DNA from 2 places in the Kitasatospora sp. NPDC058115 genome. Region 1 is predicted to be linked to the other one. Evidence: riboswitches for the same ligand, from Rfam matches in the RefSeq annotation. Region 1 holds a riboswitch; the other holds the start of a gene.
The links. Region 1 has a riboswitch for thiamine pyrophosphate ahead of ACFVVL_RS29815 (purine-cytosine permease family protein). Riboswitches for the same ligand answer to the same signal wherever they lie in the genome.
Positions count from the first base shown of each region.

Region 2: it holds a riboswitch for thiamine pyrophosphate, as region 1 does, so the genes downstream of both, thiC (phosphomethylpyrimidine synthase ThiC) here and ACFVVL_RS29815 (purine-cytosine permease family protein) in region 1, are expected to answer to the same signal.

Region 1 is NZ_JBHVTL010000033.1:26,089-33,278, reverse strand. Features, by position in the region: gene ACFVVL_RS29835 (bifunctional DNA primase/polymerase) at 27-692, shown strand; gene ACFVVL_RS29830 (DUF5926 family protein) at 941-1,927, opposite strand; gene ACFVVL_RS29825 (ATP-binding protein) at 2,060-2,716, opposite strand; gene ACFVVL_RS29820 (glycerophosphodiester phosphodiesterase family protein) at 2,985-3,842, opposite strand; gene ACFVVL_RS29815 (purine-cytosine permease family protein) at 3,937-5,400, opposite strand; TPP riboswitch at 5,393-5,541, opposite strand; gene ACFVVL_RS29810 (trypsin-like peptidase domain-containing protein) at 5,723-7,190, shown strand, end outside.
Region 2 is NZ_JBHVTL010000017.1:153,120-160,309, forward strand. Features, by position in the region: gene ACFVVL_RS19795 (class I adenylate-forming enzyme family protein) at 1-1,313, opposite strand, end outside; gene ACFVVL_RS19800 (glycosyltransferase) at 1,387-2,127, opposite strand; gene ACFVVL_RS19805 (3-oxoacyl-ACP synthase III family protein) at 2,124-3,137, opposite strand; gene ACFVVL_RS19810 (SPFH domain-containing protein) at 3,218-4,717, opposite strand; gene ACFVVL_RS19815 (hypothetical protein) at 4,844-5,050, opposite strand; TPP riboswitch at 5,213-5,347, shown strand; gene thiC (phosphomethylpyrimidine synthase ThiC) at 5,343-7,175, shown strand.

The DNA.
Region 1 (7,190 bases):
GCGGTCACGGAAAGGAACGGGTGCCAATGCGCGACAACCCACTGCGCGACGACCCGAGGAGCCGGCCGGCGGCCCGGGCGGCCAGGGCGGCCCGGCTGGCCGGCGCCCTGACGGCGGCCACCGGCCACCGCTGGCCCGTCGTCCCCGGAACCGTCCTGCTCGCCGGCGGACACTGCTCCTGCGGCGATCCGGACTGCCCGGTGCCGGGCGCCCACCCGCACGACCCGCCGCTGCTCGCGGCCACCACCGACGCCCGGATGGTGCGCTGGTGGTGGGAGCGGCGCTGCCCGGACGCCCCGGTGCTGACCGCGACCGGCCGCACGGTGTGCGCGGTCAGCCTCCCCGCGGCGGCCGGCGCCCGCGCGCTCGCCTACCTGGCCGCCCTGCGGCTGCGGCTCGGACCGGTCCTGGCGATGCCCGACCGGTACGCGATGCTGGTCGCCCCCTGGTCGCTCGACGCGCTCGGCGAGGTGCTCGTCCAACTCCCCTGGGTGCCCGGATCGTTGCGCTACCACGGGAGCGGCGGCTTCCTGCCGCTGCCGCCCGGCGGCGGGGACGGCGACCGGGTGCGCTGGGTGCTGCCGCCCCGCCAGGGGGCCGACGGCGGTGTCTGGCTGCCGCAGGTCGAGCCACTGCTGGGAGAGCTGGTGGCGGCGGCGGTCCAGCTGGACAGCGGCCGCTCGGCGTACTGACGATCCGTCGTCCGCGTACTGATCGGGCACGGCCGACCGGCCCCGGCGTGGGGCGTTCGGAAAACAAAAGATCCGGCCGCTGGCGACGGGGGATGCACCAGCGACCGGACTCTTTAGACAGTAACAAGGATCCGCGCCCGCGCCAATTTCCAAGACGCCCTCGCAGCCCGGAAATTGCGGGTCGCGGGCGCCAATGTGACGCGTATCACGCCGATCCGCCGGGCGCGCCCCGGCGTTGCGTCCCGCCTTTAGTTCAGGGTGACCTGACGGTTCACCAGGTTGGCGCGGGCCCGTCGCTCGTCGGCGGTGAGCGGGGCCGGGTCGGCGAGCGTCGTGGCGAGCCGCTCGGCGAACTCCGCGGCCGGCTTCTCGCAGTCGGCCGCGGTCATCGCGAGCGGCAGGTCCCAGACCGGAACGGTCAGGCCGTGCGCCCGGAACGAGCCCACCAGGCGGGTGTCCGGGCCGAGCGAGGACTCCTCGGCGGCGGTCAGCCGGGCCAGCGCGTCCAGCAGCTTCTCCTCCGGCACCGTCATCACCCAGCGCAGGTGGTTCTTGTCCGGGGTGCCGCACCAGTAGGCGGCGTCGACGCCGGCGAGCTTCTCGGTGGGGATCGCGGAGGCGTTGGCGCGCTCCAGCGAGGCGGCCACCTCGCCGGTGGCGGTCTCGGCGTCCTCCAGCCAGAACTCGAAGCCGGTGTGCACGGCCGGCTCGAAGGCGGCGGTGCCGTCCAGCAGGTCCTGCAGACGGCGGCCGCCCGGCACGGTCCGGCGGGCCGGCACCGGGGTGCCCGGGGCGGTGGCCAGGGCCAGCTCCAGGGCGTCCGCGAGGTCGCGGCTCAGGTCGCCGGAGGACGACTGGGTCTGCAGGCCGAGCAGGATCGAGCCGTCCTGGCGGCGCAGCGCGGGCCAGGCCAGCGGCAGCACGGTGGCCAGGGTGACCGACGGCACCTCGCCCTCGGCGGTCCCGGCCACCCCGGCGGCCAGCGTCAGCGGCACGGTGGCGGCGGGCACCAGCTCGCGCAGCGCGACCCAGTCCGCCTCGCCCGGCAGGCCCTCGAACGGGCGGTGCACCAGCTCCTGGACGGCGTGCGAGGCCTCGCGGCCGTGGCAGGCCTTGTAGCGGCGGCCCGAGCCGCAGGGGCAGTTCTCACGGGCCCCGACCACGGGGATCTCGCCCGTGGCGGCGGGGGTGGACTGGCTGCGCTGCGGCGCCTTCTTGGCGGCCTTCTTGCCCATGGTGCGGCTCTCCCGGGAACGGTGGTGTGGTGCTCCCGTCAGCCTACTGACGTTCCCCGGGCGCGTGGGCGTGCGCCGGGGCGCGGACGGGCCCGCCGGGCCCGCTGCCGGGGCGCCGCGCCGCGCGGCCGCTCAGCCGCCGGCGTGCCCGCCGTCGTGGCCGTGGTGTCCACCGCCGTGGCCGGGATGCCCGCCGTCGTGGCGCCCGCCGTCGTGGTGCCCGCCGCCGGTGCGCCGGGCGTGCCGGGCCCGGGCCGGCAGGGCCGCCCAGACGGTCACCTCGCCGGGGGCGTCGCGCACGCCCCAGTCGCTCGCCAGCTGGTCCACGATGCTCAGCCCGCGGCCGCCGTGCGAGGTCAGCGAGGGGCTGGACGGCGACGGCCGGGTCTGCGCCCCGCCGTCGGTGACCTCCAGGGTGAGCACGCCGTCGGCGTGCATCTGCCAGCGGACCAGGACACCGCCGGTGTCCTCGCCGCCGTCGCCCGGTGCGGCGGGCGGCCCGCCCGTCCGGCCGGTCTGCGCCGGGCCGCCGACCAGCAGCGGCTGGACGGCCCCGGCGCGGGCGCCCCGGCCGAGCGCGGGCATCGGCCCGAGTGGCCGGGCGTAACGACAGGCGTTGCTCAAAAGTTCGGAAAGGATCAGAACGGCATCATCAATGACCGGTTCCGGTATCTCGCGGTCTCCCAGATCTCGACGCAGTCGGCGCCGCGCGACCCCGACACTCGCTGGGCCGTGCGGCACTGCCATGGTCGATGAAGTCGGCACTTCACGCGCCACCATCAACGCCACCCCCGGACCTCCTTCAGCGTATGCCGAGGGATGGATGCCCCTTGGCAATACGTCGGAAACGACCGCGCGGCGATCCCGCGCGGACATTTCAGGCCCGTCCACCGTCGGTGCGCGACAGGTGATTCGGTGCTCACCCTCCGTCGTGAAACTGTATGAATTGCGGCAGAAATCGTCGCCGAAAGGTTTGAGTCCCTACCAAGACGATCAACGGCCGACGGTGGTTGAACGGTTCACCACGTCCCGGCCCCGCGCGCCGGGGCGGCCGGGGTCAGCGGCCGAGCTGGGCCAGCACCTCCGCCGGGCGGTTGGTGATGATCGCCGACACTCCGAGCTCCAGGCAGAGCTCGACGTCGGCCGGCTCGTCGACGGTCCACACGTGCACCTGGTGGCCCAGCTCGCGCAGCCTGGTCACCAGCCCCGGCCTGGCCCGCACCAGCTCGATCCCCGGCCCGGCGATCCGCGCCCCGCCCGGCAGCGGCGCGCCCGGGCGAAGCCGCCCGCGCAGCACCAGACCGCGCTCGAACAGGAACACCCGCGGGTACTGCGGCGCGGCCGCCGCCACCCGGGCCAGCGCGACGGAGGAGAAGCTCATGATCCGGGCGTTCACGCCGTGCGCGCCACCGCGTTCCGCACCGGTGCCGGCCACGCCGCCGTGCGCGCCGCCGATCCCGAACCGGTCCAGCATCCGCAGCAGCTCGGACTCCACCCGGCCGCGGAACCGCACCGGGTGCTTGGTCTCGATCGCGAGGTCCACCGGCCGCCCGCGGTCCACGACCAGTTCCAGCAGGCTCTCCAGCCGCAGCACCCCGCGCAGCTCCGGGTCCTCGCTCGGCCGGCCGGTCTTCCAGGCGCCGAAGTCGTGCGCCTCCAGCTCCGCCAGCGTCATCGCGGAGACCGTGCCCCGGCCGTCCGAGACCCGCCCGATCCGCCGGTCGTGCACGCAGACCAGGTGCCCGTCGGCGGTCACCCGCACGTCGCACTCCAGGGCGTCCGCCCCCTCGTCGAGCGCCCGGCGGTAGGCGGCGAGGGTGTGCTCGGGCAGGGCGAACGAGGAACCGCGGTGGGCGATCACCTGGACGGGCGGCGTGGTGCGGGTCGTCGTGGGCGAGACATCGGGGCTGGTCACGCCCTACACGATAGGCCGCGGACATGGCGAGGAGGCGAAGACCGCCCCAACCCGGGGGGCCGTCTTCGCCTCCGTGCCGGTGGCCCGGCGGGCGTCAGCGCGCGGCGGCGGCCCGGCCCCGGGTGAGCGGGGTGAGCGCCCAGGTGGCCAGGGCCGGCACCAGGAAGCCGAACAGTGAGGCCGAGGTCCACTCCTGCGGCGTGAAGTGCAGCGCCTCCTGCACGGACGTCCAGAGGTCCGTCCACCAGCCGGCCACCGCGGTCGGCGCGATCAGCTGGTAGGTGGCGAAGCCCAGCGCCCACGGCAGCAGCATCAGCCAGCGGGACGGCGCGTCGGCGGAGAGGTCCCAGCCGCGCCGCCCGGCGCCGAGGAAGTAGTCCACCGCCAGCACCGCGAACATCGGGACGAAGACCGAGCCGATCAGCCCCAGGAAGGCGTAGTACGAGTCGGTGAACTCGGTGATCTGCAGCGCGAGCACGGTGATCAGCACGCCGGTCGCGCCGGTCAGCACCCGGCGGTCGGCCTTCGGCAGCAGGTTGTGGATCGACATCGCGGTCGAGTACACGTTGGCGAAGGACTGGTCGGTCTCGCGCAGCACCAGCACCAGCAGGAACAGCCAGCCGGCCCAGACGCCCAGGAAGGAGTCGAAGATCCGCTCCGGGTCCCCGTCCGCCTGCAGCAGCGCCATCAGCCCGAGCACGTAGCACCAGACCTGCGCCACCGTGTAGCCGGAGAAGCTGCCCCAGAACGCCGAGCGCGGGGTGCGCGAGTGCCGGGTGTAGTCGGCGGCGAGCGGCACGAAGGAGATCGACACCGCGATCATCGCGTCCGTCGCCGGCAGGAAGCCGTGCCAGTTGCCCGCGCCCGGGTCCGGGACGCCGTTGCGGCCGAGCTGGACGGTGAAGTACACCATCGCGACGGCCACCGCGGCCGCGACGAAGCGGCGCAGCACCGCGATCGCGCCGAGCGGCCAGATGGTCAGCGCGGTGGTCAGCGCGCCGGCCAGCACGACGAAGGCCCAGCGGTAGCCCTCGGTGCCGGTGACGGTCTGCGCGCCGAGCGCGATCGTCAGCAGCTCGTAGACGCCCCAGCCGATGCACTGGACGATGTTGAGCACCGTCGGCACGTAGGACAGCCGGGTGCCGAACAGACCGCGCAGGTTCGCCATGGCGGGTGCGCCGGTGCGCGCGCCGATCAGCGCGGCCACGCCGAGCATCGCGGTGCCGACCACGGTGCCGGTCACGATCGCGGTGACGGCGGCGGCCAGCGACAGCTCGCTGCCCTTGGCGCCGAGCACGGTCGCGGCGGTGGTGAAGCCGATCAGCGAGACGCCGAGGTTCATCCAGAGCGCGAAGTGGTCGCGGAAGCCCAGCGTGCGGGGCGGTTCGGTGTCCAGCACCAGCGGCGCCTCGGCCCGGGCCGGGGGCTCCAGGACGGCGGTGGCCGACGCGGCGGCGCCGCCCGGGGAACCGGGGGCGGTGCCCGCGGCGTCCCGGGAGGGGGGGACGCCCGGGGACGAGGGCGCGCCGGAGGACGAGGATGGCGAAGCAGGCGGCATGGCCGATATCTCCCTACGCCGGCATTACCCGGACAGGTTCCGGCGGTCTGCGCCCCCTCGACGGCCGTCCACGGGGTCCGTGGCGTACGGTCGACCGGCGCACTCTCAGCCTGGTGGGTCCAAGCTCCCGCGTGTCAGTTCGGAGCGACAGGCTAGTCGGCGCGGGGGAGAACGCCAAGGCGGTGGGTTCGTGCGCGGCGCTGCGCCGGCCGTCGGGACCGGCTAAGGATTCTTATGAGTTCTTCAGAAGGGTCCTTACGGCAATCGAATCGGGTGTGCGAAAAACTATGGTTGTTGGTCCTGTCAGCTATGGAGGTCGTCCGTGAGCACCGAGCGCGAGGTTGGGTCCACCGGGCCGCAGGGGGAGCAGCCCTCCGTCGGCCAGGGGGTGGCGGGTTCCGCTTCTGACGGTCCGGCGCAGCAGCCTGCGGCCGGTCCCGCCCCCGCAACGACGCCCGCGGCCGACCAGCCGTCCCAGCCGGCCGAGGGGGGCTCCGGCGGGTTCACGCCCACGCTGGCGTTCGGCAAGCTCCCGGCCCCGGAGCCGGCCGACGCCCCCGAGCCCGCGGCCCCGGCCGCCGAGGCCGGTTACCTCGACGCCCCGCCGCCGGTCCTGCCGCCCGCCGCGCCCGCGGCCCCGGCCCCGGCCGCACCGGCCGCCGCCCCGTACGGCGGCAACCCGTACGCCACCCCGGCCCCGGGCACCCCGGTGCCCCCGGCGCTCGTCGCGCACGACCCGTACGCCGCGCCGGGCGCCCCGCAGGGCCCGGGCGCGACCGGCCAGCACCACCACCCGTTCGGCGCCGGCCAGCCGCTCGGCGGCTGGGGCGCCCCGCACGACATCACCCCCGGCGCCCCCGGTGCGCCCGGTGCGCCCGGCGGTCCCGGCGGGCCGCTCGGCTACCCGGGCGAGTACCCCGGCGCGCCCGTCCCCGGCGGCCCGCGCAAGAAGCGCGGCGGCCTGATCGCCCTGGTCGCGGCCGTCGCCCTGGTGGCCGGCGTGGCCGGCGGCGCGGTCGGCGTGGCCGTCGCGGACCGCGACGGTTCCACCGTCAGCGCCAAGAACGACCGCAGCTCCACCACGGTCCAGGCCAACAACACCCAGAAGAACGAGCCCGCCCCGGGCTCGGTCGCCGGCATCGCCCAGAAGGCGCTGCCCAGCGTCGTCACCATCAAGGCCCAGGGCAACGGCGAGTCCGGCACCGGTACCGGCTTCGTCTTCGATACCGAGGGCCACATCCTCACCAACAACCACGTGGTCGCCCCGGCCTCCGCGGGCGGCAAACTGACCGTCAAGTTCGCCGACGGCTCCTCCTACAACGCCTCCGTGCTGGGCCGCGCCGAGGGCTACGACGTGGCCGTCATCAAGCTCGACAGCCCGCCCAAGGGCAAGCTGACGCCGCTTCCGCTGGCCGACTCCGACAAGGTCAACGTCGGCGACTCCACCATCGCCATCGGTGCCCCGTACGGCCTGGAGTCCACCGTCACCACCGGCATCATCAGCGCCAAGGACCGCCCGGTCGCCTCCGGCGACGAGACCGGCGCGCAGGCCTCCTACATGAACGCGCTGCAGACCGACGCCTCGATCAACCCCGGCAACTCGGGCGGTCCGCTGCTGGACTCCGGCGGCGGCGTGATCGGCATCAACTCGGCGATCCAGTCCAACACCTCCAGCAACGGCCGGGCCGGCTCCATCGGCCTGGGCTTCGCGATCCCGATCAACCAGGCCAAGTGGGTGGCCGACACCCTGATCAAGACCGGCAAGCCGGTCTACGCCAAGCTCGACGTCC
Region 2 (7,190 bases), on a different contig from region 1:
GGCTGGACGAGGGCGACCAGCCGCTCGTCGCCGTTCCCGTCGGGGACGCCGACCAGGACCGCGAGTTCGACGCCCGGCAGGTGCAGGGCCGGTTCGTAGAGGCCCGGGTAGATGTTCTCGGCGCGGCGCAGCACCATGTCCTTGAGCCGGCCGGCGAGCACGATCCGGCCGTCCGGGTCGAGCGCGGCGCGGTCGCCGGTGCGCACCCAGGGCTCGGGCTCCTCGCCGAGGTAGCGGTGCCGGACGCCGGGGCCGGTGAGCAGCAGTTCGCCGTCGTCGCCGAGGCCGGTGCGCACGCCCGGCAGCGGGGCGCCGGCCAGGTCGCCGGTCCCGGTGAAGGCGCTCTTCTCGGCCTCCTCGACCGCCGCGGCCGGGAACAGCTCGGTGAGCGCGTAGACGCCCCAGGCCTGGTCGGCGCCGGCCTGCTTGACCCGGCGCAGCAGGGTCGCGTCGGCGGGCGCCGAGCCGGTCCAGACCCGGCCGGTGAAGCGGGCCCCGGCGCCGAGCGCGGCGCGCAGCTGCGGCGGGGTGAGGTAGGTGTGGGCCGGGGCGAGCCGTGCGAGCTGGCGGGCCAGCGCGGCGGGGTCGCGGGCGGGCAGGGCGACGGCGGCTCCGGCGGTGAGCGCGGGGACCAGCACGAAGAAGGTGCCGCCCAGCACCACCGTGCCCGGCCGCGGGCCGACCAGTTCGGTGACGGTGCGCAGCCCGGCGGCCAGGCCGCTGCGGGAGTGCACGACGGCGCGCGGGCGGGCGGTGGTGCCGGAGGTGAAGATGATGACGGCGTCGCCGTCCCGCCCGGGTGCGTCCCGTCCGGGGATGCTCGGCACCGAGGCGCCGAAGGGGTTGGTGCGCAGCCGGGGCGCGCAGCCGGGCAGCCGGTGCCCGAGCGTGGCGACCGGGCCGAGCGCGGCGAGCGGGGGCAGCGCGAGGTCGGCGCGGCGGGCGAGCGGGCGGGCCCAGCCTGCCACCGCCTGGGCGGCGGCGTCGGCGAGCACCAGGTCGGGCCGGGCCAGCGCGAGCCGGGCGGCGAGCACGTCGGGGCCGGCGGTCGGGTCGAGGACGGCGGTGCGCAGGCCGAGCCGGTGGGCGGCGATCAGGACGGCGAGGGCGCGCGGCCCGGGGCGGAGGGCGACGCCGAGGGTGGCGCCGTCGTGCAGGCCGCGGGCGCGCAGGGCGACGGCGTAGGTGTCGGCGAGGGCGGCGAGTTCGCCGCGGCGGATGCGGACCCGGGTGGTGCCGGCCCGGGTGCGGTGCAGCACGGCGGGGCGGTCGGGGTGGACGGTGCGCAGGGCGTGGGCGAGCCGGTCGAGCACGGGGGTGTCCTCGGGTTGCGGCGGATCGGGGCGGCGGGTGCGGCGGGTGCGGCGGGGTGGCGGCGCGGCGCGGTCAGCGGACGTCGACGGCTCGGGCGCCGGCGCCGCGCTCCAGGTACCAGCGGGCGGTGCCGACCACTCCGTACGCCCGGATCCGCCGGGTGGAGTTCTGCACCACCATGTCGCGGCGGTGCACGATCGCGGTGGTGTGCCGGCGGATCCGGTTGATGAACGTCCGGTCGGTCGGCGAGGGGCGGCGCGGCATGCCGCCGACCGCCCGGTACAGCTCGGCGGTGATCGCCATGTTGTTGCCCGCGTGCATCCGGTACGGGGTGAGGTAGCCGTGCCGGCGCCGGTGCGCGGGCCGGATCCGGCCGAAGAACGCGCCGAGTGCGACCAGCACCAGGAAGACGGCGCGCCCGGCGGGCCCGTGCTCGTCCCGGCGGGCGGTGACCCGGCCGCAGACCAGTCCGCCGCAGTCGAGCAGCGCCGCCCTCGCGGCGGCGGTCCAGCCGGGTTCGGGCAGGCAGTCGGCGTCGGTGCGGGCGAGCAGGGTGGCGCCGTGCGCGATGGCGTGCCGGAACGCGGTGTCGACGGCGGAGCCGACGCCCTTCTCCGGCTCGACCAGCACCTCGACCGGGAACGGTGCCCGGGCGGCGAAGGCGCGGACGGCCGCCACGGTGCCGTCGGTGGAGCCGTTGTCGGCGACCAGCAGGGTGAAGTCCCGGTCCCGCTGGGCGGCGAGGGCGTCCAGGGCGCCGACGATCCGGGCCTCCTCCTGGTAGGCGGGCACGATCACCCACAGCTCGGTCACGACGCCTCCCAGACCATCGTCATCAGGCTGACGCCGCCGCCGAGGCCGACCATCAGTACCTTGTCGCCCGGGGTCAACGAGCCCTGTATCCGTTCGAGTTGGACACCTATCGTGGCACTGGCGACATTGCCCAGCTCGGGCACGGTGACCACCAGCTTCTCCTCCGGGACCCCGGTGGCCTCGACGAACCGCTCCAGGTAGGGCACGGTCACCTGGTGCACCAGCACCTTGGCGTAGTCGTCCCAGCCGAAGCCGGTGCGGGCCGCCACCCGGGCCAGGATGTCCGGGCCGATCTTCTCGAAGACGCCGCGCAACTCCGTTCCTCCGCCCCGGAAGTAGCTGTACTCGTCACCGCGCGGATGGCGTGAGCCGCCGCCCGGGATGCCGCCGGTCGCCCAGTGCTCGGAGGCGGTCTCGGTCTCCACGTCCAGGATGCCGCCGCGCTCCACGGCCTCCACGACCACCGCCGCGCCCGCGTCGCCGAAGGTGTAGCCGGCGAAGCCCTCGCGGAACTGCCCGGCGCCGGCCGGGTCGCGGCGCATCGCCCGGCTGGGCGTCTCCCCGGTGACCACCAGGGCCCGCCGGGCCCGGCCGGCCAGGATCATCGCGCGGGCCAGGTCGATCCCGTTGAGGAAGCTGTTGCAGGCGTTGCTGACGTCGAACGCGTGGGCGCGGGAGCCGAGTTCGGCCTGCACGAGATGGGCGGTCGCGGGCTCGGCGACGTCCCGGGTGGCGGAGGCGAAGAGCAGCAGGTCGAGGTCGAGCGGGTGCAGCCCGCGGGCGTCCAGGGCGCGCCGGGCGGCGCCGACGGCGAGCGTGGAGGCGTACTCGCCCTCGGCGGCGAAGTGCCGGGTGACGATGCCGGTGGCCTTCTCGAAGGTCCGCTCCGGCAGGCGCAGCCGGCCGCCGGCGGTGATCTCGTCCTGGAGCTGCTGGGAGGTCAGACGGCGGGCGGGCAGGCGGGCTCCGACGGCGGTGATGCCGATCCGCGCGGTGGCTGCTGGATGCATGTCCCCATGGTCCGGTGCGCCCGGCCGGGCCCGCCTGAGTACGGGTACTCAGGCGGGCCCGGCCGGTCTACCCAGACGGATCAGCGCTGCTCGCGCGCCGGGGTCACCGGTACGGCGTCCACGGGCACGGCGTCCACCGGGACCGTCTCCACGGGTACCGGGGCGGCCGTGGCCGGGGCGGCGGCGCCGTCCGGGCCGACGGTGGACAGCAGCTGGCGCGCCAGCCCGAGCCCGGTGCCGCCCATCGCGAGCGCCTTGGCGAACAACTCGCCCATCCCGTCGGCCCCGTTGAGCAGCACCATGTGCTCGACGTTGCCGAAGGACTCCGCCGCGGCCCGCACGATCTGCGGCCACTGCTCGGCCAACTCCTGGGCCACCACCGCGTCCTGGTTCTCGGCCAGGGCGTCGGCGCGGGCCTTGATGCCCTCGGCCCGGGCCAGCCCGATCGCCCGCGCCGCCGCGGCGTCGGCCAGACCGCGCGCCTCGGCCGCGGACGCCTCCGCCTGCCCGGTCGCCGTGGTGGCCTCGGCCTGCGCCAGACCGCGCACCCGGGTGGCCTCGGCGTCCGCCTCGGCCGCGACCCGCACCCGGCTGGCCTCGGCGGCCGCCTCCAGCTCGGTCTCCCGCGCCTGTGCCTGCGCGGCCGAGATCCGGGCGTCACGGGCCGCCTCGGCGGTGGTGCGGGTGTCGTACGCCCGGGCGTCGGCGGGCTTGCGCACGTCGATCTGGAGCTGCTGCTCCTTGCGCCGTGCCTCCAGCTCGGCGACCCGGGTCTCCTGGACCACCACCTCCTGCCGGGCGGCGGCGTCGGCGAGCGGACCGGCCTGCCGGGCGCGGGCGTTGGCGGTGTCCTTCTCGGCCTGGTACGAGGACTGCTGGATCTCGCTGTTGCGGGTCGCCTCGGCCTTGCGGGCGGCGGCCTCCTGTTCGGCCTCGGTGGCCAGCCGGTCCGCCTCGGCCTGGGCGATCCGGGCGTCGCGCTGGACGGCGGCGGCGTGCGGGATGGCGAGGTTCTTGATGTAGCCGGTCGGGTCGATGATCTCCTGGATCTGCAGGGTGTCGATGATCAGCCCGAGCTTCTCCATCTCCAGCCCCGAGGCGGCCCGGGTCTCACCGGTGAGCCGCTCGCGGTCGCGGATCATGTCCTCGACGGTGAGCCCGCCGACGATCGAGCGCAGGTGGCCGGCGAAGACGTTGTGGACGCGCTGGCTGATCAGCTTCTGCTGGTCCAGGAAGCGGCGGGCGGCGTTGGCGATCGACACGTCGTCGTCGCCGACCTTGAAGATCACCACGCCCTTCACCCGCACCGGGATGCCCTGCGTGGTGACGCACTCGACGTTCAGCTCGGCCTCGTTGAGGTCCAGCGAGAGCCGCCGGACCCCCTGCAGGCCCGGGGTGACGAGGGTGCCGCGCCCGGTGACGATCCGGAAACCCAGGCCGTCGCCGACCCCCTCGGTGCGGTGCCGGGAGCCGGAGATGATCAGTGCCTCGTTCGGCTCGGCCACCCGCCACATGAGTTTGAAGAGCGTGACCCCGATGATCAGTGCCGCGGCGGCTGCCCCGGCGATGACGTATCCCATGGTTCAACTCCCCCTTCGGGCGCAGGAGATGCGCCGATTCGGATTGTCCGCCCGGGCCGGGGCCCGGGGAAAGGGAAGTGACATGACGCACCGTCACAAGCTCGTCACCAGAGGGTCATCGGAGCGTCACGGCCCGATCGGCGCGACATAGACCGTCCTCGGCGGCTGGTACTCGATCACCACCACCGGCGTCCCGACCGTCAGCCGCTCGCCCGGCACGGCCAGGTAGGCGAGGAACGCCTCGGTGCCCTGACGCTCCGGCACGTGCACCATCACCTCGCCGACCAGCCCCGCGCCAACCGCCCCGGTGACCCGCCCCGTGCTCCCGACCACGCCGGCCTCCTCGCCTCGTCAGCTACGGGGCCAGTCTGCCCGCCGCGGCGCCTTCGCGCCCCCCGTTCACCGTCCGGACCTCGCGGTTCCTCCTCCCGGACCCGCTCTGGACCTCCGGCGATCGGCTCGCTACGGTGTTGGACGTCATGCGCGGGCAACACCGCCTGCGGACGCGGGAGCTCGGAGCACCGGGCTGAGAGGGCGCTGAACGGGACGTCGAGGGACGGACCGGCGGCTGCGTCGACCGCAGGAACCTGACCGGGTAATGCCGGCGTAGGGAGTTTGAGGTCCGATGACCACCTTCGATGCACAGCCGCAGTCTGCCCGGACCCCGTCCGGCTCCGGGGCCGCCGTCACCAGCGCGGGCACCGGCTACCCCACCCCGGCCTGGCGCAAGGCCCACCGCGAGGGGTCCCGCCCCGATCTGCGCGTCCCGTACCGCGAGGTCGTGCTCACCAACGGCAGGACCGTCCCGCTGTACGACACCTCCGGGCCGTACACCGACCCGGAGTACCGCGCCGACGTGCGGCGCGGCCTGCCGGCCCTGCGCGACGCCTGGATCCGCCAGCGCGGCGACGTCGAGGAGTACGACGGCCGCGAGTCCCGCCCCGAGGACGACGGCATCCGGCACACCGCGCCGCGCGGCGGCGACCTGCGCAACCTCGACGCCGTCTTCCCCGGCCGCCCGCGCCGCCCGCTGCGCGGCCGCGACGGCGCCGCGGTCACCCAGCTCGGGTACGCCAAGCGCGGCATCGTCACCCCCGAGATGGAGTTCGTGGCCCTGCGCGAGGGCCTGGAGCCGGAGTTCGTCCGCGCCGAGGTCGCCCGCGGCCGCGCCGTCATCCCGGTCAACGTGAACCACCCCGAGGTCGAGCCGGCGATCATCGGCACCAACTTCCTGGTGAAGATCAACGCCAACATCGGCAACTCCGCCGTGACCTCCTCGATCGAGGAGGAGGTGGAGAAGATGACCTGGGCCACCCGCTGGGGCGCCGACACCGTCATGGACCTCTCCACCGGCCGCAACATCCACACCACCCGCGAGTGGATCCTGCGCAACTCCCCCGTGCCGATCGGCACCGTGCCGCTCTACCAGGCGCTGGAGAAGGTCGACGGCAGGGCCGAGGAGCTGAGCTGGGACGTCTACCGCGACACCGTCATCGAGCAGTGCGAGCAGGGCGTCGACTACATGACCGTGCACGCCGGCGTGCTGCTGCGCTACGTGCCGCTGACCGCCCGCCGCAAGACCGGCATCGTCTCGCGCGGCGGCTCGATCATGGCCGCCTGGTGCCTGGCGCACCACCGGGAGAACTTCCTCTACACCAACTTCGAGGAGCTCTGCGACATCCTCGCGCGCTACGACGTCACCTTCTCCCTCGGTGACGGCCTGCGCCCCGGCTCGATCGCCGACGCCAACGACGAGGCGCAGTTCGCCGAGCTGCAGACCCTGGGCGAGCTGGGCCGGATCGCCCGCGCCAAGGACGTCCAGGTGATGATCGAGGGCCCGGGCCACGTCCCGATGCACAAGATCAAGGAGAACATGGATCTCCAGAAGGAGATCTGCGACGAGGCCCCCTTCTACACCCTGGGCCCGCTCACCACCGACGTCGCGCCCGGCTACGACCACATCACCTCGGGCATCGGCGCCGCGATGATCGCCTGGTGGGGCACCGCGATGCTCTGCTACGTCACCCCGAAGGAGCACCTGGGCCTGCCCAACCGGGACGACGTGAAGACCGGCGTCATCACCTACAAGATCGCCGCCCACGCCGCCGACCTCGCCAAGGGCCACCCCGGCGCCCAGGCCTGGGACGACGCCCTCTCCGACGCCCGCTTCGAGTTCCGCTGGGAGGACCAGTTCAACCTGGCCCTCGACCCGGAGACGGCCCGCGCCTTCCACGACGAGACCCTCCCCGCCGAGCCCGCCAAGACCGCCCACTTCTGTTCGATGTGCGGCCCGAAGTTCTGCTCGATGAAGATCTCCCAGAAGATCCGCGACGAGCACGGCGACGGTGCCACCGCCGTCGAGTCCGGCTACGACGCCGAGGCCCTCGCGGGCATGGCCGAGAAGTCCGCCGAGTTCGCCGCCCAGGGCAACAAGGTCTACCTCCCCCTGGCCGACTGACACACCGCGCCCGGG